DNA from 2 places in the Leuconostoc sp. JNUCC 76 genome. Region 1 is predicted to be linked to the other one. Evidence: predicted binding sites of a transcription regulator. Region 1 holds the regulator's gene; the other holds the start of a gene.
The links. The regulator Rex, encoded in region 1, represses fermentation and respiration genes when NADH is low (regulators of the CRP and FNR family bind a similar motif). The targets are predictions, from matches to a motif close to TTGTGAANTANTTCACAA.
Positions count from the first base shown of each region.

Region 2: a site for Rex is predicted at 7,787-7,804, ahead of adhP (alcohol dehydrogenase AdhP). Genes of this name have one in related genera too.

Region 1 is NZ_CM132206.1:1,863,914-1,875,891, reverse strand. Features, by position in the region: gene prmC (peptide chain release factor N(5)-glutamine methyltransferase) at 1-862, shown strand, start outside; gene JNUCC76_RS09470 (L-threonylcarbamoyladenylate synthase) at 859-1,872, shown strand; gene JNUCC76_RS09465 (carboxypeptidase M32) at 2,022-3,512, shown strand; gene JNUCC76_RS09460 (phosphocarrier protein HPr) at 3,772-4,041, shown strand; gene ptsP (phosphoenolpyruvate--protein phosphotransferase) at 4,043-5,758, shown strand; gene tsaB (tRNA (adenosine(37)-N6)-threonylcarbamoyltransferase complex dimerization subunit type 1 TsaB) at 5,872-6,582, shown strand; gene rimI (ribosomal protein S18-alanine N-acetyltransferase) at 6,566-7,123, shown strand; gene rimI (ribosomal protein S18-alanine N-acetyltransferase) at 7,101-7,511, shown strand; gene tsaD (tRNA (adenosine(37)-N6)-threonylcarbamoyltransferase complex transferase subunit TsaD) at 7,504-8,520, shown strand; gene JNUCC76_RS09430 (redox-sensing transcriptional repressor Rex) at 8,618-9,268, shown strand; gene JNUCC76_RS09425 (lipid II:glycine glycyltransferase FemX) at 9,275-10,312, shown strand; gene JNUCC76_RS09420 (HAD-IIB family hydrolase) at 10,379-11,197, shown strand; gene JNUCC76_RS09415 (FUSC family protein) at 11,207-11,689, opposite strand; gene JNUCC76_RS09410 (nitroreductase family protein) at 11,782-11,978, shown strand, end outside.
Region 2 is NZ_CM132206.1:2,015,194-2,027,171, forward strand. Features, by position in the region: gene JNUCC76_RS10190 (hypothetical protein) at 1-30, shown strand, start outside; gene JNUCC76_RS10195 (hypothetical protein) at 36-317, shown strand; gene JNUCC76_RS10200 (hypothetical protein) at 367-630, opposite strand; tRNA gene JNUCC76_RS10205 (tRNA-Ser) at 1,393-1,480, opposite strand; gene JNUCC76_RS10210 (biotin--[acetyl-CoA-carboxylase] ligase) at 1,604-2,365, opposite strand; gene JNUCC76_RS10215 (ABC-F family ATP-binding cassette domain-containing protein) at 2,401-3,957, opposite strand; gene JNUCC76_RS10220 (helix-turn-helix domain-containing protein) at 3,978-4,925, opposite strand; gene JNUCC76_RS10225 (MFS transporter) at 5,037-6,305, shown strand; gene JNUCC76_RS10230 (VOC family protein) at 6,323-6,655, shown strand; gene adhP (alcohol dehydrogenase AdhP) at 6,716-7,768, opposite strand; gene JNUCC76_RS10240 (MFS transporter) at 7,940-9,205, opposite strand; gene JNUCC76_RS10245 (phosphoglycerate kinase) at 9,354-10,571, opposite strand; gene JNUCC76_RS10250 (glycosyltransferase) at 10,657-11,487, opposite strand; gene JNUCC76_RS10255 (glycosyltransferase) at 11,484-11,978, opposite strand, start outside.

The DNA.
Region 1 (11,978 bases):
CACAGTAAAAATTTCATTGCTTGAGGCCAAAAAATGGGCTCTCTTGGAGTTAACCAATGTTGGTATGCCAGCAGAAGATGCTAAGGATAATATTGATTTTCTTCTTAGTGGAGCACTGAATGTTAATTATGGTATGCTACGAGCAAATATGTCACGACAAATGCCGGCATCATTAGCGGCACTTTGGCCCAGTTGGATAGCAGAATTAGTTAAAAATAAGCCGCCACAATATATTTTAGGTCATGCACCATTTTATGGCCGCGAATTTATGGTAGATGAACGTGTGTTGATTCCACGACCAGAAACCGAGCAACTGGTTGAATGGATTTTGAAAGATGCTGGTAATGCTAAACATCCGGTTTCTGTGTTAGATGTTGGCACAGGTAGTGGGGCTATTATCGAAACATTAATGCTTGAGAACGACCGAGTGAAAGGGTTTGCCGCAGATATTTCTCAAGATGCTTTGACGGTAGCTGAAATGAATGCGCAACGTTTTAATTTATCACATCTACATTTTGTTGAAAGCGATGTTTTTAGCGCATTAAGCGGATTGAAATTTGATCTTATTGTTAGTAATCCACCATATATTTCTAATAGTGATGAATATGAGATGGATGACAGTGTGGTAACTTTCGAACCGCATACAGCTTTATTTGCTGAAAATGATGGTTTAGCAATTTACGAAAAACTTGCGCGTGGATTAGATGCGCATTTAACTGAACATGGCCGTGCGTATTTTGAAATTGGTTATAAACAAGGAAAGGCAGTACAGCAGTTACTACAAGCGGCATTGCCCAAAGCGAAGATAACTTTGCGACAAGATTTTTCAGGTCTTGATCGCATGATTCGAGTAGAAAAATGAAAACAAAAATTTTTGAAACCACTAAAAATGATATTGAAGAAGCTAGTCGACTTATCCAAAACGGCGAAGTAGTTGCTTTTCCAACAGAAACAGTTTACGGCTTGGGAGCCGATGCAACGAATGAATCAGCAATTAAAAAGGTATTTGTCGCTAAGGGACGACCTGCTGATAATCCTTTGATTATGACCGTAGCAGATGCTACACAATTGGATGAATTTGTAACCATTTCTGATCAAGCTAGGAGGTTGATGAACCATTTTTGGCCGGGTTCATTAACTATTATCCTGCCTATTAAACCAGGGAAGGTGTCCATGTTGGTAACCGGTGGATTACAGACAGTTGCTTTTCGCTTACCTGCTAACGACGCGGCACGTACATTAATTCGTGCTGCTGGTGTACCAATTGTGGGACCAAGTGCAAATACATCAGGGAAGCCATCCCCAACAACAGCGCAGCATGTGTGGCATGATATGCAAAATAAAATTGCCGGTATTGTTGATGATGGACCAACACAAGTAGGTGTTGAGTCAACGGTTGTCGATATGTCAATATCGACACCAATTATTTTACGGCCAGGCGCAGTGACCCAACCACAACTTGAAGATGTTTTACAAATGAAAGTTATTGATGCAACTAGTACAGAATCTGTTGCGAGCAATGTAACACCTAAGGCACCTGGTATGAAATATCGCCACTATGCCCCAGACAAAAATGTCGTAATGTTTGACGAATTAGATGCCTTAGAATTAAAACAAGTACTTGCACCAAATGATGTTGTAATGGCCCAAGATGATATGATTGAAAAAATGGGATTAACGAACCGTCAGGCGTGGTCATTAGGCAACACCCTAGAAACGGCTACTGAACAGTTATTTGCTGGGTTACGTTTCTACGATGATGATAGTCAGATAACCACGATTTACGTTCAAAAGATGCCGCCCATTGGTATTGGTAAAGCCTTTAATAATCGTTTAGGAAAGTCAGCGGGAAATCAGGAATTTCAAAACTAAAAATAAAAAGAACTAAATTTGCTAAAAGGTTTAGTTCTTTTTTATTTATAATTAAGACAGTTTTCTAAATAATGATCAATGATGGCACATTTCTTCAAATGAAATGATAAAATAATTATTAACTAAAAATATTCTAATAGGAGTTGTATATGACGACGCAACATAATTTATTTGATTCAGTTAAAGAGCAGACTATTTTGACACAAATAGCTGCGCTTTCAGGTTGGGATGCTTTGACGGGGATGCCAAAGGATGCGGGGCATTTTCGTGCAGAGATGGACGCATATCTAGCTGAAAAATTATTTCAAGCTTCAACTGGAAATGCTCGAAAAAAAATATTAGAAGATTTGGAAGCTGACGATTCATCATTAGATAGTTTAGGTCATCTTGTGCTTCAAAAGGCACGTAAAGATTTTGATATGACAGGCAATATTCCTGAACAGGATTTTATTGCTTTTCAGAAAACACTTTCGGAAGCACAAGATTTTTGGGCAAGAGCGCGTGAGGCTAACGATTATAAAGTTTATCAGCCATATTTGGAACGAATTATTAGTTATTTGAAGCAATTCATTCCGCTATGGCAAAAAAATGAAAAAACACCATACGATGTTTTATTAAATCAATATGAACCAGGATTAACTGTCGAAAAATTGGATGCAGTATTCGACCAAGTTAAGAATGGTATCACAACATTGCGTCACAAATTGTCAGCCAATGATTCGATACCTAATGATGAATTTTTAAGCCGTAAGGTCACTAAGGTACAACAAAGTAAGTATGCTATGGCGGCTGCACAAAGATTGGGGTACAACCTAAATAAAGGTCGGCTAGACGATACAATCCATCCATTTATGGAAGCTCTGAATCGTGATGATGCTCGTATCACCACACGCTGGGACGAAAATAATTTTCAAATGGCGGTTCTAGGTATTCTCCACGAGGCAGGTCATGGACTCTTTGAACAAAATGTTGATGCTAAGTATGACGATGTACGTTCAGTTTTGCCAATCAGCATGAGTATTCATGAATCACAATCGTTGTTTAATGAAGTTATGGTTGGAAGATCAAAAGAATTTTGGGCAGTTGAATATCCAAAGTTACAAGCAACTGTAGCACCAACATTTGATGATATTAATTTTGATCAATTTTATCAAGCGTGGTTAAAAACTGAAGCCACATTGATTCGTACTGAAGCGGACCCGTTAACTTATCCATTGCACATCATTATTCGTTATGAAATTGAAAAAGCAATTTTTAACGATAACGTTGATATAAGTGATTTGCCAGCACTCTGGAATAAGAAATATAAAGAATATCTTGGTTTAGAAGTACCAGATGATTTGACTGGTATTTTACAGGACATTCACTGGGCAGGTGGATCATTTGGGTACTTCCCAAGTTATGCACTCGGTCATTTATATGCAGCTCAATTTAGAGCAACCATGACAAAGACGTTAGATTTTAAAGCTATCTTTGAATCGGGAGATTATTCACCAATTTTTGAATGGCGCAAGGAGCATGTTTGGCAATATGGTGGAGCCGTAGACCCTAATAAAGTATTGGAAGATGCTACGGGAGAACCTCTAAATCCACAGTACTGGCTAGATTTTGTTAATGGCCTGTATGAAAATTTTAATTGAAAAAAAACGTTGAACTGATGATGTTTAACGCTTTTTTTATTGTTGATATAAGTTGTTTCAAGTATGAACAATCTATTTTTCAGAAAAGAGGACGCATAATCAATGTAAACGTTTTCATTAAAAAAGCCGTTAAATAGGCATTTCTAGCTTTAGCGCTTGATATAACAATGATTTGTGCAATATTTTACTTGATATTTTGTAAGCGCTTTGATAAACTATATTCAGAAGCTGATTAACAGCACAAAGGAGAATTTTAAACATGGCACAATCAAAAGACTTTCATATCATCGCAGAAACAGGTATTCACGCACGTCCAGCAACTTTGTTAGTACAAGCAGCTTCAAAGTTCGCTTCAGATGTTACTTTGTCATATCAAGGTAAGGATGTTAACTTGAAGTCAATCATGGGTGTAATGTCATTGGGTGTTGGTCAAGGCGCCGATGTTACTATCAAGACCGAAGGTGCTGATGAAGAAGCAGCAATGACAACAATTGCTGAAGCAATGGCTACAGAAGGACTAGCAGAATAAAATGACGAAAAACTTCAAAGGAATCGCGGCAAGTAACGGCGTAGCAATTGCTAAAGCCTACTTGTTAGTTGATCCAGATTTGTCTTTTGAGAAGACAACAGTAACAAATGTGGCGGCTGAACAAGCACGTGTCGACGATGCTTTGAAGGCTTCTAGTGATGATGTTAAATTGATAAAGGCAAAGGCAACCGAAAGTTTAGGTGCTGCAGAGGCTGAAGTATTCGAAGCACACCTAATGGTTTTGGCTGATCCAGAAATGTCTGGTGCAATTAAACAAAAAATAGAAGATGACAAAGTTAACGCTGAGCAAGCTGTCAAAGAAGTCACAGATATGTACATCAGTATGTTTGATGCAATGACGGATAATGAATATATGCAAGAACGTGCAGCAGATATTCGCGACGTAACGAAGCGCATTTTGTCACATTTATTGAATATTTCTTTGCCTAATCCAGCATTAATTGATGAAGAAGTAATTCTTGTATCAAAGGATTTAACTCCTTCTGATACAGCGCAACTAGATCGTCAGTTCGTAAAAGGCATCTTAACTGACCTTGGTGGTCGAACAGCGCATGCATCAATTATGGCACGTACATTGGAAATTCCAGCGGTGGTTGGTTCTGAAAAAGCAACAGTTGAAGTTTCTAGTGGTGATGTGGTCATTGTTGATGGCTTGACAGGCGATGTAATTGTTAATCCTGATGCCGATACACTTGCTACTTATCAAAAAAAGGCAGCCGATTATTTCGCACAACGTGCAGAATGGGCTAAGTTGAAAGATGAGAAATCAGTGTCTGCTGATGGTAAAGAATTTATCGTTGGTGCTAACATTGGCGCACCAAAAGATATGCAAGCTGTTTTAGACAATGGTTCTGAAGGCGTTGGTTTGTATCGAACAGAATTCTTGTATATGGAATCTGATCATTTGCCAACTGAAGATGAACAGTTTGAGGCTTACAAAGCTGTTGTCGAACAAATGGGTGACAAGCCCGTTACAGTTCGTACGATGGACATTGGTGGGGATAAGCATCTTGATTATTGGAAATTACCTGAAGAAGAGAATCCGTTCTTAGGTTATCGTGCCATTCGTATTTCATTGGATCAGACTGATATTTTTCGCACGCAATTACGTGCATTAATACGGGCGTCTGCGTTTGGTAATTTATGGATTATGTTCCCAATGATTGCAACACTAAGCGAATTCCGTGCTGCGAAAAAGATTTACCTTGAAGAACGTGAAAAGCTTGAAAAAGCGGGCGTGGCTACGGGTGAAGTTAAGTTGGGCATTATGATAGAAATTCCAGCTGCAGCAATTTTAGCCGATAAATTTGCCAAAGAAGTTGATTTCTTCTCTATTGGTACAAATGATTTGATTGCCTATACAATGGCTGCAGATCGTGGAAATGATCGTGTGGCGTATTTGTATCAACCATATAATCCGTCTATCTTACGGTTAATTAATACTGTGATTTCAGCTGCGCACAAAGAGGGCAAGTTTGTCGCAATGTGTGGTGAAATGGCTGGTGATCCTGTGGCAGTACCACTATTAGTGGGTATGGGATTAGATGAGTTTTCAATGAGTGCGCCATCTGTTTTGCAAACTCGTTCCTTGATGAAAAAGCTCAACACAGCTGACATGAAAGTGTTGGCTGAAAAAGCATTGGACGTTGAAACAAACGATGAAGTGATTGAGTTAGTTAAGCAAGCAACAAAGTAAGGTTTAGGAAAAGCGCCATTGGCGTTTTTTTGTGCTTTATAACCGTTTTTATGACTATTAATAAATATAACAATTCTCATTCAAGTTTTATTATTTGTGATAAAATTAAACTTATGAAGATTTTAGCATTTGATACAAGTAACCAACCACTAACAGTGAGCTTGGCAGAAAATAATAGCGTAAAAAACGTTTTCACTACCAATGTAGCACGTAATCATTCCATTCAGTTGCTACCGGCCATTCGAGATGTTGTGGCCTCTGAAAATTTGACACTACAAGATATTGATCGTGTTGTTGTGGCTCAAGGTCCAGGATCGTTTACGGGATTAAGAATTGGTGTCACGGTGGCAAAAGTTTTAGCCGATACCTTAGGTGCTGAATTATGTGGTGTATCTAGCTTAGCAATTTTAGCGGAACAAGTTAAAGCTGACGGGCTAGTGGTACCACTATTTAACGCCCGCAATAGAAACGTTTTTGCTGGTGTATATCAAAATGGCATGAGTATATTTGCTGAATCTCATCAGCCAATTACAAATCTATTTGCTTTTTTGGAATCAAAGGACGAACCAATTACTTTTTTGGGTGATACCTCAGAATTTAGTGATGAAATGCAAACGCTTTTTGGTGAACGCGCAAAAATTTTGTCACCAGAAGAGAGTTTACCGGATGGGGTGGGTATTGTAACACTTGGGTTGCAAGAAACACCTACAGAAAATATTCAGGATTTTAATCCAAATTATCTACGCAAAACGCAAGCAGAGCTGAACTGGATTGCTGCTCATCCTGGTGAGGATAAACCAGAAAACTATGTTTTTGAAATTTAGAAAATCAAAGCATTTATTAAATAGTTTGCCAAAATATACCGAAAAAGTTGTTGATGTCCAAGGGACAACATTTTTATTAAGGCGAGCTACGATGTCAGACATCGATATGCTAATAAAAATTGAAGAAGCAGTTTATAATGGTTCAGCGCCATGGCTTTTACGTGATTTTGTGAGTGAACTGTCACGTCCCCATGTCCGACTGTATTTGGTCATTGAACGACGTGGTCAAATTGTTGGTTTTGCAGGTGCTGCTTTACGCACTGAGATTCATGACATGCACATTACTAATATAGCTGTCCTACCCGTGTGGCAAAATAGCGGCTTAGGCACGATACTCATGCAAGAGCTGAAATTGTTTACCAAAAAAACCGGTGTGTCATCAATGACTTTGGAGGCCAGAGTGTCCAACCTGGGCGCACTGGCATTGTATGAACGACTAGGTTATAAGCAAACAGGTATTAAGAAAGGATATTACCTCGATAATCGCGAAGATGCGGTATCGATGGCATTACACTTTGATGATTCGACGAGCAACAACTGAAGATATTGACTTGATATGGCATATAGCCGATGCTGCTTTTGGATCATCTCCTTGGCCCAAAAGCGTTTTTGAACATGATTTAGCTAGTCCCAGGACAGCTTATTTTATCGGGGATGGTGGTTTTGTTGGTATTACGACAATACTTGATGAAGCTGAAATTGTTAGTGTTGCAGTACATCCTGATTATCAAAAGCAAGGTGTTGCACAGAACATTTTTAAACATATTTTTAATATGAAGCAAGTTACTCGATTTTTACTTGAAGTATCAGCACAAAATGGAAGTGCCCAAGCACTATATAGAAAGCTGGGATTTACAGAGTATTATCGTCGTGAAAAATATTATAGAAATGGTGATGATGCAATTATGATGGAGAAAAAAATTGACTAAAATAATTTCCTTTGAATCAAGTGCGGATGAAACAAGTGTCGCCATTGTTGAAGACGGTAACATTGTTCTAAGCAACAGTGTGGCTACCCAAATTAATTCACATCAACGCTTTGGTGGTATTGTTCCTGAAGTGGCCAGTAGACATCATATTGAATGGATTACCCGGGTATTAAACGATGCTTTAGACACCGCTCATGTCGAACCCAAAGCGCTTGACGCGGTTGCTGTAACATATGGCCCGGGACTAGTTGGATCTTTATTAGTCGGCTTAATGGGGGCGAAAACATTTGCTCTGGCGCATGGCTTGCCAGTTATTCCAGTTAATCACTTAGCAGGCCATATTGCAGCGGCAAATTTCAACAAACCAATTAAATATCCAGCCATGGCATTAATGGTATCTGGTGGACATACTGAACTTGTATTGATGCGTGAAGAAAACCAATTTGAAGTTATTGGTGAAACACGTGATGATGCGGCTGGAGAAAGTTTTGATAAAGTTGGGCGGCTATTAAATTTGCCGTATCCTGCTGGGAAGACAATTGATGAGATGGCTCATAGAGGCCAACCAACCATTAAATTTCCAACTGCCATGGCATATGAAGATAATTATGATTTTAGTTTTTCTGGTTTGAAGAGTGCGGTAATTAATTATGTGCATCACGCCAATCAAAAAGAGGAAACGATCAATCAGGATGATTTGGCGACTAGCTTTCAAAATGCTGTTGTTGATGCATTAATTGGTCGAACAAAACGAGCATTAGAAAATTTTCCCGTTAAAAGTTTTGTATTAGCTGGTGGTGTCGCCGCAAATTCTCAATTACGTGAAGAATTGACTATGCTATTAAACGATTTTCCAAAGACAGAATTTATCCCCGTTCCGATGCAGTATACAGGGGATAATGCGGCAATGATTGGTGCTGCAGGTTATTGGAATTACAAGAAAAATATTTTTGCTGATTTAGATTTAAACACGGATCCGGGATTAGATTTTGAATTGTTACAATCCTGACATCATTGTGAAAACATCACTATCTTTTGCTAAAACCTTTTTATATATGGTATACTAGTTATGCAAAAGTTCACAAGTTTAATTAATGGAGATAATTATGACTCAACAACCTAAAATACCGCGTGCAACTGCTAAGCGGCTACCTATATATTTTCGTTATCTAACATTTTTACATGATGCTGGTAAGGAACGGATTTCTTCCTCAGAGTTGAGTGAAGCTATTAAGTTCGACGCGGCAACAATTCGTCGAGATTTTTCATATTTTGGTGCGCTAGGTAAGCGTGGCTATGGTTATGACGTCAAAGCGCTTTTAGATTTTTTTGCTAATGTTTTAGACCAAGATAGTCTAATTAATGTGGCCTTAATTGGTGCAGGAAATCTTGGACAAGCGTTATTAAATTTCAACTTTCATCAATCGTCGAATATGCGTATTGCAGCAGCCTTTGATGCTGACGAAAAACGTGCTGGTACAATTTTATCAGGTGTGCCTATTTATTCTATGGAAGAATTACAAGAACAGATGACAGCACAACGCATTAATATTGCGATTCTAACTGTTCCTCAAGGTGTAGCACAAGAAATAACAGATCAATTAGTAGAAACGGGCGTTAAGGGCATTTTAAACTTTACACCGGTGCGTGTAACTGTTCCGGCAGGTGTTCGTGTACAAAACGTTGATTTAACAAATGAATTACAGACGTTAGTTTACTTCATTGAAAACTACGGCTCAATTACGACAGGACTATAATTTCACATGACTATTTTAAATTTAGATGATTCCAAAAAAGTAACTGATTATCAAAAATTTGTTCGTGAAAATCCACGCGGGCAAGTGACACAAGATCCATTGTGGGGGAAATTAAAATCTAATTGGGGACATCTTTATGTTTATCATGAGACAGATGGAAAAATTGATGCTGTGATGTCTATTTTGACTGTTGAAGCAGTTCCCGGGAAACTACTGGCTTATGTTGGGCGTGGCCCAGTGGCAGACGTTGAAAATATTGATTTAATTAAGTCAATGATTTCTGAGGCCTTAGCAGCTTTGCCAGATAATGTATTTTTGGTTCGTATGGATCCAGAAATTGCATATTCAGATGAATTAAATCAGAAATACCTTGATGCTGGTTTTCAAACCAGAAATAAACAAGTTCAACATATGCATGGTAATATTCAACCGCGTAAGAATGTGGTCTTATATTATGACGGTCGTGGTGAGGGAGCTGACCCCATTACTAATGAAGATGAATTAATGTTACATTTTAAGCCAAAGGTTAGAAATGATATTCGTCGTGCTTTTCGTGATGGTGTAACGATTACAAGTGGTGATAGTGAAGAAGATGTTCGAGCACTTTTTGACACTTATGTTTCAATGGCTAAAAATCATGGTATAACGCATCGACCAATTGACTATTTCTTGCGCATGCAAAAGTTATGGCGTGGAACAGGATTGTTCCGTGTTTATTTGGCTCATTTTGAAGGGCAAGTTATTGCCAGTGGTCTTGGATTTTCTTATGGTGATGAAATTTGGTATATGTATGCTGGTTCATATCGTGAATTTGGAAAGCATAATGCACCTGCAGCTATTCAATATGAGATGCTTAAGTGGGGACTTGAATTAGGCAAAGTCGAATATGATTTCGGTGGCATTGGCGAATTTGATAATTCGGATGGATTGTACAAATTCAAACATGAATTTGCCTATCATGATCCACATGCAGAATATATTGGTGAATTAGATTGGGTTGTTGATGAATCAGGGTACCAAGAATATCTTAAACAATTTGAATGAAATTAGCGCTTAACGGCGCTTTTTTGGTACAATTGAAAGATAGTATTTACAGGTAGGAGACAAGTAATGTCAATTAAATTAATTGCGTCAGACATGGACGGTACATTTTTGACTGCAAATGATGAATACAGTCAAGCTAGATTTGAGCGTGTTTTATCAGTCATGAATACACGTGAGATGCGTTTTGTGGCAGCATCAGGGCGCCAAGTTAAAAATCTACAACAATTGTTTGCCCCAACAATTAATAATGGCTTTGAAATGGATTTTGTTGGATCCAATGGTGCAGTTGTATCAACATTTGAACAACAATTATATTCGGTTCACTTATCAGCACAACAATTAGAAAAAGTAATTGAATGGAATGCAAAAAATCCAGACTCGGCAGAAAATATTATTATCATGACTGGTGATAAGGGGACTTATGTATCTAATCATGCCACTGGGCAAGTAGCAGAAATGGTATTTCAATTTTATCCCAATGTCAAGCAAGTTGAAAAATTAATGCAAGTTGATGATCATATCTTAGGTATTACTTTTGTGTGGCCAAATAATGAAGTGCAGCAACATGTGGCTGCACTTCGCAATATTTTCGGTGACGAGCTACATGCCACGGGATCTGGATTTGGTTCAGTTGATGTACTTGGAAAAGGTGTTGATAAGGCAGCAGGACTACAAGTTTTGCAAGATTACTACAATGTTTTAGATAGTGAAGTGATGGTATTTGGCGATAATGGTAATGATTTAGAGATGCTGACTAAATACGAAAATGGGTTCGTGATGCCTAATGCTGAGCCGTTTATGCAACAAAGAGTAACTAAAAAAGCCGTCGATGTGAACACAAACGATGGGGTTTTGAAGACTATTGAAAAATATTTAGGTATCTAAAAAAGCGACTTACGTCGCTTTTTTTGGTGACCAAAATCGATTAATTGCTATTGCCATGACAACACCAATAAATGTATCAACAATTCGATCAATGACGTAAATAATTGTTGCACCAGCAGGAATATTAAGTGAAATCATTAGTAAAGCGGCCATTGCACCAATGACGCCACTGTTGTAGTTGAAGCCATCTAATAAAACAATGACAACAATTACCAATACTGGTAACAAAATCATGGATACCCATGCTGCTTGATGTGTTTGCTGATGAACAATAAAGTAAAAAAGTGCAAAGGCACCGCCAACAGTGTTAGAAATCAAACGAACTTTCGCAAAATTTAGTGTTTTGTCCCAACTTTCACGCAAAGCAAAAACTGCTGCTAGACAAGCAACAAATGGTGGTCGATGAAAAAAATAAAAAGACGTAATAATTATCATAACGGCCAGGGCAGTCTTTAATGTACGTAATCCTAACCGGAATTTCCCGAATTGCATAAATTTCTCCAATGAATATTTTATTATTTTATCATAATTTTATGGTACTATCTAGGTATGAATATTATTTGGTTTCATGAAAGGATTTTACTATGTCTAACCCAACCTTAGATGTGCTTAATCAACATATGTCCATACGTTCCTTTACAGATGAAATGGTCTCTGATCAACAGGTTTCAGAAATTATTCGTGCTGCAACTGCAGGACCTAATATGAATAATTACCAACCAGTAACTTTTATAGAAATTACATCACAAGATATAAAGGCTGATATTACTACTAAAGTAGG
Region 2 (11,978 bases), 150 kb from region 1:
TCTGACGATAAGCCAGAGACAGAAAGATAGGATGTATGGAAGACTTAAATATACATAGCAAGATGTTTCAATTCAGAGTTTTGTTGTCTGTACTTGCAATAATGATAGCAATCGTTGGTTTTACTCAACCAGATGATAGTTATGTGCGAACATATGCACGAGCTACTTTATCATTCTTATTGTCCACGCTACTTGGAACTTATGCTATTGACCGCTTTCGTGATAAAAAATGGCCATCCTTTTCAGCTTACACACTGGTTAGCGTATTAAATCTTTTGACATTTATTCAAACCATATTTCCAAATATTAATTTTTAGAAAGAAAAAAGCCTCCGAATAATCAGGTTTTTTTGAACTAAATATAAATTTAAAACCATATTGTTGCAGATAAACGAACAACATCTTTTGCAAAATTAGGTTTCTGTAACTCTGTGAAAAGCTTTAATCCTTGTTCGGATAACTTCTGGTTTAAGGCAAGTGATCTAAAGTCTTGCGCTAAACTACGAGTAACAGCCTGTTCGTTTTGCTTTTCATCTGTTAGTTGATGAATGGCTTTATTGACATAAACTTGTTCATCCCTATTCACATCTAGTTTTTGCAATAATTCCAGCAAATTTTCTTTTTTTGACATTTGAAGTTTTCCTTTAGTGAGAATTTTACTCCAACAATGTACTTATTACAAATTGTCGTTATGCTAAAGTACAAATCGTTACCTTAAGTATCCGTAATTCACCCCCACTTGCAAAGGTCGTGTTTTGCGACTTTAGAATAACCACTACCCTATTCTAGTTCCCAACTATCTGAGAACTAGTTTCTCCACAGATAGAAAATTTGTTTTAGTCAAAATTGTCCAAAACTGGATAACCGTAGGTTTACCTATACTTGCTAAGATTTGATAATCAGTAATTAACGGTCGTACCTCGAATTGCTGCCGTAACAGGCGTACCCAAAAGTACACCTGTTCTTATTCCCCCCACTCGTGGAGAATTTCTGCCAGTTGTGGCAAAACCATTCGTTACACCATTTCCGCATTTGTGTAGAATATTCCATTAATTATGACGAAACAACCGTTGTTGTGTCCACACTTGTTCGCTGTCAATCTGATAGACCTCGTTATCAATTAAATTGATAACGAAAATGACGGTCTAATTTTAACTTAGATCATTATTATGCGTATATTTATGTAATATGTACCACATGCTGATTTATGTGTTATTTAGTCAAAAAAAAACGGCTTAAATGCCGTTACACTGCTTACTTGCGTATTTAAAATGTTTCCCAAAATTTTTTCCATTTTGTGTGAAATGCTATGAAATACAGTGCAAAGTTTTTCATAAGAAAAGGCGCTACATCAAGGTTTTTGAAACCTTATGCAACGCCATGAAATGCTAAATGGAGAAGAAGGGATTCGAACCCTCGCACGCTTTAACACGTCTACACCCTTAGCAAGGGCGCCTCTTCAGCCGCTTGAGTACTTCTCCATAACAATAACTAATATACCAGAATTTAGAACGGATAGCAATACCCAAAATTATTCATAAGGCCTTTATTTAAAGTAAATCAAGAGTCTTATGAGAAAAAAGAGCTAGTACGTTACATGCTCTTTATTTGTCCTCATTGCCTGTTCCTTCTCTTAGAACTACTTTAATCACATCCCCACTAATAAACGCTGAAATATGGCCATTTTGCTCTATAAGTAACTCTCCATGATTTCCAATACCACAAATATCTCCCTCAACATCTGCACTACCTGTTTTTAAAATAACATGTTTATTGTTTAAATATGAATGCTTACGATAATAGGCAAGATGTAGACCACTTTTATAGTCGGAAAAGTCACTTACAATTTCAGAAAAAATAGTTTGTACGAGCAAATTTTTATCAACATCTACTCCTAATGTTCCAACAATATGTTTTAATTCTTGTGGAACAGCAGTGGGCAAAATATTTAAACCAATACCAATAGCTACCTGAGTTACGACATTATTTGTTAAAATACCTTCTACTAATATTCCTGCAATCTTGCGATCGTTTAAGTATAAATCATTTACCCATTTAAGATCAACTTGGATACCACTAACTTTGAAAATTGCATGAGCAACCGATACAGCCACCCCCGTAGTTAATAGACCTGCATCGAATCCATTCTGAATATCAAAAACAAATGTTTGATATATACCCGCTCCTTTAGGTGAGAAAAATGAACGCCCCTTCTTTCCATAACCAGCCGTCTGTTGGTTGCTAACAACGCCAAAAGGCCTAGACACACCCGCATTGAGCATGTCTCGGCCTTTTATCATTGTTGAGTCAACCACATCAATCACTGTAATTTGTTTAGGCATACTTGATTGTGTGATTAAATTCATATTATAAAATTTGTGCGACTGTTCGCACACTCCTTTTATTCTGCTTCTTCCTTATAACTTAACGCAGCAACGTTTAATTCTTTGTCTCCCAACCCCTTAGTGAAGCTAGTTTCGTGGGAAACAATAATAACATTCCCAGGGAATTTATCAATTGCTTTTCGTAACGCATTTTTAGTTCCTTCATCTAAATGATTTGTAGGTTCATCTAAAATTAAGAAATTGCTTGGCTTCATTTCCATAATAGCCAATTTAACTTTCGTTTGTTCACCACCGGATAACTGTTTTAATGGCTTTTGTGCATTTTCAGCATTAATACCAGCAGCAGCCAACCGTGTTCGTAAAGCTTTAGGCTCCAGTTTAGGGAAACGGTCTTGCATTTCTTGTAGTGGGGTTTTCTCATCATTATCCCATTCTAAATCCTGATCAAAATAATTCACGATTGCAGATGGAGAAAATTCCGATTCACCTCCAAGTGCTGGTATAACACCCAAAACTGATTTGATTAATGTCGATTTACCAGCACCGTTGAACCCTTTGAAAACAACTTTTTGTCCCGAAGTCATTGAAAAAGTTACTGGTTCTAACACTGGTGTTACATAACCGACTGACAGTTCATTCACTGTCAATGCATTTGCAGATTGTGAATTAACATAAGGAAAATTAAACTTGGCCTGTAATGCTTCTGAAGGTGGATCAACTCGATCCATTCTTGCCAACATTTTTTCACGAGACTTAGCTTGTTTTGATGTTGAAGCACGAGCTTTGTTTTTAGCAATAAACTTTTGAGCCTTCTCAATCTCGCCTTGTTGTTTTTCATATTGACGTAATTGTTGTTCAGCACGTTCATCTTTTTGGCGCATTGCCTTTTTGAATGAGCCACGGAACTTAGTAATTTTGCCAAAAGATAAGTCAATTATTGCATTTGTTACCTTATCCAAAAAGTCAAAATCATGCGAAATAATCATCGCTGAGCCTTCAAAAGACTGTAGGAAATCTTCAAGCCATTCAATATGGGCCACATCTAAATAGTTTGTTGGTTCATCCAAGATAATAACGTCGTCATTTTCTAACAATAGCTTAGCCAAAATAACTTTTGCACGTTGACCACCCGACATTGATTCTAATTCTCTCGTCCGTCCGATAGCTTCCAAACCCAGTCCAGAAATCACACGCTCAATTTTAGTATCCACATCATAGAAACCAGCGGCATCAAGCTCTTCTTGCATACGACCGGCTCGTTCTAACAATTTCTCAGATAGGCTCTCTGCATATTCATTGTATAATTCGGTGATACGATCTTGCTTATCATACAAGTCTTGATAAGCTGTATGCAAAAAATCGACCAGCGTCATTCCTTCAGGAATTTCTGCATACTGGTCTAAGTAACCAACTTTTAAGCCTTTTTGCCATTCGATTTTACCAGAAAGAGGAAGTTCCTGACCAGTAATGATTTTGATAAGTGTTGACTTACCAGCACCATTTTGGCCGACAATTCCCATGTGTTCTCCAGCTTGTAGCTCAAACGCTGCATCTTCATATAAAGTTTTTTCTGCGTAGGCCATTGAAAGGCCTGAAATTTCTAATAATGCCATAACAATAAGTTTACCATACTTTATAGCAACATTGAGTAAGTACGTGGTATTTTTTGCGGTTCTCCTGATAAAATTGCATCACGTGTTTTTTTAATAACCTCTTTTGAGTATTTAGCGTTATCATGCAGTTCAGCAATCTCATAAACATTAATAACCGAATTAGCCAGTTCATATCCTACTTTGACATTCCCTTGTAGCATTGTTAGTAACCCTTTCCCTAACTTCAAACGGAGTCTTTCACTAGTCCAGTCTTTCATGAACTGATCGGAGTTACTCAATATCTTTTCTGAAATAGCCATCATTTCTGCTGCACCCTCAAGATCAACAAATAGCAATCCGTTGAATGCAGTATAAGCAATATCTATTAGCCGTGTTTTTTCTGTGCGTAGTTGAGTGTAAAAACCTGCACGTTTGACTGCCAAACGTCCCAATGTCAACAGGTCATATGGAGACATTCCAAAATAAAATAACGTGAAAATATCTAATTCCATTTGCCCCCACGTCTCTGCTTTTTTCAAAAAGTGAACAGCCGGTTTAACATGATTTTTAACAATATCAATGTTATATATTTCACCATTGTTTTTTTCTGTGAGTGCACCTTTTATCATCAAACCAAAATCACGTATAAACCTCGCACTAATACCCCCACGTCCTTGACGCATATCATTTGTCGCTCTGTTAATCATTTCTTCAAGTTGTTTTTTTTCATGCGATTTACCTGACTGAACACCCATTTCATGAATCATCATGTAGATATAATTATTATTGATTTCTCCACCTAAAAAGTGAAACTCATCATGACTCACACCCATATCAGTTAGTAATTTATCGAGACGATCAGCCGATATGCGAGTTTTTCCTTTTTCAAATTTTCCAATTAATGAGCGAGAAATACTTGGTTGCTCCAAATCAACTATTTTTAATCCTTTGTCTTCTCGTAGACGTTTAAATGTTGCACCGTAATCCATTTTCAATATCCTCATTCAAAAAAAGAGAATATATTCTCTTTTCGCTATTATAAGAACTTTAACATGTATGCTTAAATTATTCAATTTACCATGTAATAAGGAGAAATTAGTATGCATGTTGCTAAAAAAAACGTAGCTTTTCGCGTAATGATTATTTCCCAACTTATTAATAACTTGGGAAGCAGCTTTTTCAATATTGTCTTTCTTGTATATGCAGCGACCTTACCAAATAAAAATTGGGCAGTAACTCTAGTAGCTTTTACAGAAATACTACCGTCATTATTATCTATTGTTGCCGGTAATTTAGCTGACAAGACTAAAAATCATTTACGTGCTTGGGCTATGTCTCGTATAACACAAACTCTAATATTTTTAGCTATTACTGTAATCTTGATTTTTTTCGGTGGTCAATTTTGGAGTTTTTTGATTCTATTATTACTCGTTTTTACAAGTGATGTCATTGGTTCTTATAGTAATTTACTAATGAAACCCGTGTCACGTTTCATTCTAACGGATAGCGATATGCACGAAGCAATGAGCTTAGAACAAGCTATCGGTATTACCGTCAATCTGATTGGCGGTTTTTCTGGTGTTGCATTTCTGGGTCTCTTACATCAAAATTATGCCATTTTTAGTTTCACTAACGCTTCATTGTTTATAATCGCGTGGATAATTATGGCGCTAAATCAAAAACAATTCACAGAGGCGGAAGAAAAAATTGAATCTACATTAAATTCAACCACGAAAACATCTTTTTTATCAGATTTAAAATCAACATTTAGCTATGTCTACAAGGATCATTTATTTTTTCAAATGATATTATTAGCTACAGCTGTTAATTTTGTTGGCTCATCTTTTAATGGCATTTTTAACCTCACGTTACTACACAATAGTTCATTAATTATTGATAACTTCGGTACAACTGTGGCAATTTTTGGCGGAATAAGTTCAATTGGTATGCTAATCGGTTCTTTAATTACTAATGATTTTTTAAAAAAATTTACCACAAAGCAATTGGTTGGTATTTCTTGTGTAGGTATTGTTCTAACTGCATCTGTTCCTAATATTTATCCGAATGGTTCTTTGTGGATGCTAGTTATTTTCTTATTTTCATATATTGAAGCAAAAATCAATCCAAAATTAGGGGCTATTATAATGAATCGAATTGATGATTCCCGATTAGCCAGTGTTTCTGGTCTAATTAATACATTTGCCATGTCAACAGCCCCTATGGGTCAACTCATTTTTCTTGGAGTAGCGAATATTTATTCACCAAATATTGCTTGGATTTTCATGGGTCTATTTGCACTAGCAATTACTGTTTATACAATATTAACTCGAAAACAAGATATGGAATTAGTTGAAAAAAGTCAAAAATAAGCTATACTATAACTATTATGAAACCACGTAAACTAAACATTAAAACCATACCCGCAACTGACGTTAATCGGGCTTACCGTTTTTGGCGCGATGTATTTGACCTACCACAATCCGGCCATCAAAGTGGTCGCCACCTAGTTATAGATGGCGAAGACATCATTTTTGTTCCTGGGGCACCTACAAATAATCTTGAAATGCTAGTTCGAGATCATCAGAGCGAATTAGTAAAACATCTTCGTAATAACTTTGTCCCTATTGTCGGGGAACCGGAGGAGCGATTTGGTAATAAAATTGCTTTTTCAATACATGATTCAGAAGGTAATCTAATCGTACTAGAAGCTAATATTTGATTCCTAAACATCAAATAAAAACCTAGATAACTATTATATAGTTATCTAGGTTTTTATTTATTAAAGTGTTGTAAAATCAATAACCTTACGACCAGTAATTGAACCGGCTTTCATTTCATCAATAATATCGTTCATATCTTGGAAAGCAACAGTTTCAACGATTGGCTTCACTTTCCCTTCAGCACCAAATTGGAATGCTTCTTTCAAATCTGCTCGCGTACCAACTAGAGAGCCACGAACCTCGATACCATCAAGAACTGTTTTAGCAATGTTCAAGGCCATGTCACCTTGTGGCAAAGCAACAGCCACCAATTTACCCATTGGACGCAATACATTAACAGCTTGTGAAAACGCAGCATCATTAACAGCCGTCACTTGAGCATTATGTACACCACCAGTTAACTCATTAACTTTAGCTACAACGTCTTCTTTTTTACGGTTAACAAGAACTTCCGCACCGTTAGCCTTTGCAGCTGCCAACTTGTCATCATTACCATCAATAACAGCAACATGTGCACCAAAAACACTGTGTGCATATTGGACAGCTAGGTTACCTAACCCACCAGCACCATGAACAGATACCCATTCTCCAGGCTTAGTTTCGCCAACTTTCAAGGCCTTGTACATCGTAACGCCGGCACAAGTAATTGAAGTAGCCTCTACAGGATCTAACCCTTCAGGGACCTTGACAGCATACTGAGCATTCACAACAACTTGTTGTGACATTGCACCATCAATTGTATAACCAGAATTACGTACCTTACGACAGAAAGTTTCATTTCCTGATACACAATAATCACAAACACCACATGAATCATAGAACCAAGCGATTGACACACGGTCGCCAACTTTAAGATAAGCGTCGGCACCTTCACCTAACTTTGAAACACGTCCCACACCTTCGTGCCCAATGACACGACCAAAATCACCATTACGTTCACCAATTTTATTAGGATCACCGAAATCGCCATTTGCACAGTGCAAATCAGTGTGACATAGGCCAACATATTCAACATCGACCAATGCATCCCCAAATGCCAACGCACGTGGTTGCCAATCATCGATTAAATCGACATAACCATCATTTACGTTACGAACAACTGCTGCTTTCATTTTGAACCTCTTTCTTATATGTGAACTTATTTACAATTAATTTTAACCCTAATTAGTAGATTTGTAAAGTATAAGTTGCTATTTAATGTATAGTGTTAGTGACTCGATTCACATAAATCAACCTAAAAAAGAGCATTATTAATAAATGCTCTTTTAAAATTTATTAAACTATTAATTACGACCTAGCTTTTTAAATCCGGGAATTGTCAGCATAAAGATCAAGCTCACCATGTACATGAATGACAAGCTCAACATAACAGTAGCAACATTGTAGTTATCCATAATCCAACCGATTACGACTGATGAAAATGCCCCAATGGCACGTCCAGATCCCATCAATGTGTTAGCAGCTGTGGCTCTTATTTCTGATGGATACAGACGACTGATAACCGCTCCAAATCCACCATACATACCGTTAGAGAAAAATCCAACTAAAGCACCCAGTATAATTAATGTCCACATATTATATGCAAATGTAAAGACATAAATCATAAGCGCTGATGCAACTAAGAATATGGCAAAAGCACGTCGAGGACCAATTGTATCTAAAATCGTACCAAAAGTCAGCATACCGACTGCCATACCGATAATAATTGGTATCATACCAAGATTAACGTATCCTGCTGTAATTGTTTCTGTAATACCCAATTGCTTACGCATAATTGTTGGTAACCAGTTCATTAATCCATAATAACCAGACGTTTGTATGGTTAACATGATAATCAATACAAACGATGTGTAAGCACGCTTGGGGCTATTAGCAATCGTTGCAAAACTGAATTTCTTTTTACCAGCCTTATAATCCGATTGTAGCTGTTCAAATTCAGGTGTTTCTTTTAAATGACGGCGAACAATATATACAACGATTAATGGTAGAAAGCCTAGCATGAACAATCCACGCCATCCAAATGACGGCATAATTAATGTCGCTAAAATTGCAGCAAGTATAGCACCAACTTGACCGCCAATCGCAGTAATAGAGCTCATACGCCCGACACGGCTGGCTCTAAAACTCTCTGCAATTAATGCCATACTTACACCATACTCACCACCGGTTCCCATTCCTAACAAGAAACGGGCAGCATAAATCGTATGTGTGTTGTCTAAAAATGCAAGAATCACTGTTGCAAAAGTTACCAACATAATTGTATAAGATAAAACCTTAACACGACCAATACGATCTGCTAAAATACCAAACAAGAGGCTTCCTAATAGTGCCCCCCAATTCGACATCGCTGCGATAATACCACCTTGTGCTCCGGTAATATGTAATTCAGCAATCATAGGAGCTAATGCAAAAGATAAAAATGTTGCATCCATATGATCTAAGGTGAATCCCAGAGTTGTTGAACCAAGAACAACTTTTTGTTCACTGGTCATCTTCCCCATAGATATTGATTCCTGTTGCGCTACGTTCTCGGACTGACTAACTGTCATATAATATTTTCCTCCAAAATGTCTGCTCACTGGCAAACGTTATTTTGTCCGTTAATTATTAAACCATATATACAGTAATTAATCAATCAAACGTTTAACAATTTTTAAATTATTGTACAAAAAAAGCGCTCACGCGCGCTTTTCGTTATTACTTTTCTGAAATTGAAGCAATACCAGGTAATTCCTTACCTTCAAGATACTCAAGTGAAGCACCACCACCAGTTGAAATGTGTGTCAACTTGTCAGCAACACCCAATTGTTGTACCGCAGCAGTTGAATCACCACCACCAACGATTGTTGTACCACCATTTTCAGTAACTTTAACCAATTCTTCACCAATTGCCAAAGTACCCTTAGCAAAACTAGGCATTTCGAAGACACCCATAGGTCCGTTCCAAACAACAGTCTTTGCATCAGACAATGTGTCTTGCAACAACTTAACAGACTTAGGACCAATATCTAGACCCATGTAGCCATCAGGAATACCAGCTTCGGCATCAACAACTTCAGTCTTTGCATCGTTTGAAAATGCGTCAGCAGCAATTGAATCGATTGGCAAAACCAACTTGTCGCCAGCTTCTGCCATCAATTCCTTGGCCAATTCAACTTTATCAGATTCAAACAATGAATTACCAATCTTGTTACCCTTAGCAGCATCGAATGTATAGGCCATTCCACCACCAACGATAACCTTATCGGCCTTGTTCAGCAATGACTTTACGATTTCAATTTTATCAGAAACCTTTGCACCACCGATAATAGCAACGAAAGGACGAACTGGGTTCGCAACAGCATCACCCAAGAACTTGATTTCTTTTTCCATCAAGAAGCCAGCAGCTGCTTGTGAAACATTTGAAGCAATACCTACGTTTGAAGCGTGGGCACGGTGAGCTGTACCAAAGGCATCGTTGATGAACAAGTCATCACCCAATGATGCCCAATACTTACCTAATTCAGGATTGTTCTTTGATTCGTTTTTGACCACTTCGCCATCAACGACGTCTTCAAAACGTGTGTTTTCAACCATCAAAACTTCACCATCTTGCAAAGCGTTGATTGCTGATTCTAATTCTTCACCACGAGTTTGTGGTACGAACTTAACGTCCTTACCCAACAATTCACCCAAGCGTGCGGCAACTGGTGCTAATGACAATTCTTTCTTATCGTCTTCAGACTTAATACGTCCCAAATGAGAGAACAAAATTGCGCGACCATTGTTTTCCAAAACATACTTGATTGTTGGCAAAGCTGCCACAATACGGTTATCGTTTCCGATAACGCCTGCCTTGATAGGCACGTTGAAATCAACGCGCATCAATACTTTCTTACCTGAAAGTTCCAAATCTGAAACAGTCAATTTAGCCATGATAGCCTCCAAATTTTTATAGTTACAAGTCTATTATAAAACAAAATTTTGTCTTTGTGTTGTTCGCGTGTGAGAAACTGCACGATTAATTTCGACGATGAACCTTTTTCATAGGCAATCCCGTCATCCGTAATTTCAAATAATTTTTTTGGTCCACCAAAATCTGCGTTATTACATGTTGATTATCTTTTAAAATAACGGTTAATTGACTCCAGATATCTTTTTTTTCGTTTGATAATTCGTCAAGAATTGTTAACGTTGTTCGCTTAGGTACGTAGCTCATTTCGCTTTGCAACTGTGTAACATTATAATCATTTTCAGCATATTTACTTAACGTGTTCATCATATATTTTTCAGCACTAGCATATTTTTGACCAGCCACATAAACAAAGTTTCGTTTACCTTCAAAATAGTAATCGCTGACCACCACTTCAGGATGACCAAAATAAAAATCGGATTCTAATAACTTTCCTTCGCTAAAATATTGTTTTGCAAATAAACGTCCGTCCCGTAAATAAATATCTTTATAGTCTATTTTACCATCTGAATCCTGCCAAACAACTGCCTGTACGATTCGTTTCGAATCACCAAACCAACGTACAGTTGCTAGTTGTTGCCCACGACTAACTATACTTTTAGTCCAGTCTTTGTTAATAATCAATTGCGCCTCGTTGGGCACTGGTAATTCACCCCACCAGATGCCTTTGGTTTCATCAATCTCACTTAAATAAGACTGCGCATATATATCAAACACTCTACGAGGATTTATACCAAGTTTTTTAATGAGATGCGCTGCATCTTCATGTGGTGTAGCCAACCACAATTCATCACTATTACCGGACTTTACTTGCTCAATTTGCCAAGCAACTCCCTTTAAATTGGTTTCTGTGAGGGAATTGATAATCTCTATCTTCATATTAGCACCTCACATATCTTTTGCCATTGATCAGCGATGTTATTTGTCTGATATTCCTGTGCTTTTTGGTGAGCGCCAACAGACAGATGATCATAATTATCAAAAATTCGTCGCATTGCATCAGCAAGATTTGAAATGTTAGCACGCTCTTGCGCTTTGTCTCTGTCAAAAGCAGCTAAACACCCATTCACTCCCTCACACACAAGCTCTTGGGCACCATATAAGTTAGCATAGGTAGCTATCGGTAAAGCGTTCCCAATGGCTTCAATATACGTCAATCCGAACCCCTCAGAATAAGAGGCTGATACAAATGCATCATATTTTTGAAAATCATGAATAATGTCTTGGCTCAAACCTTTTAAATGCACACTAAATTGCAAGTCTAATTCCGCTATTGTCCTTTGTATATTTTCTTTTTCGTTTCCTGAACCGTAGATGGCTAATGTGACATCCATCCCCTCGTCGCGTAATTTTTTAACAGCTTTTATAAT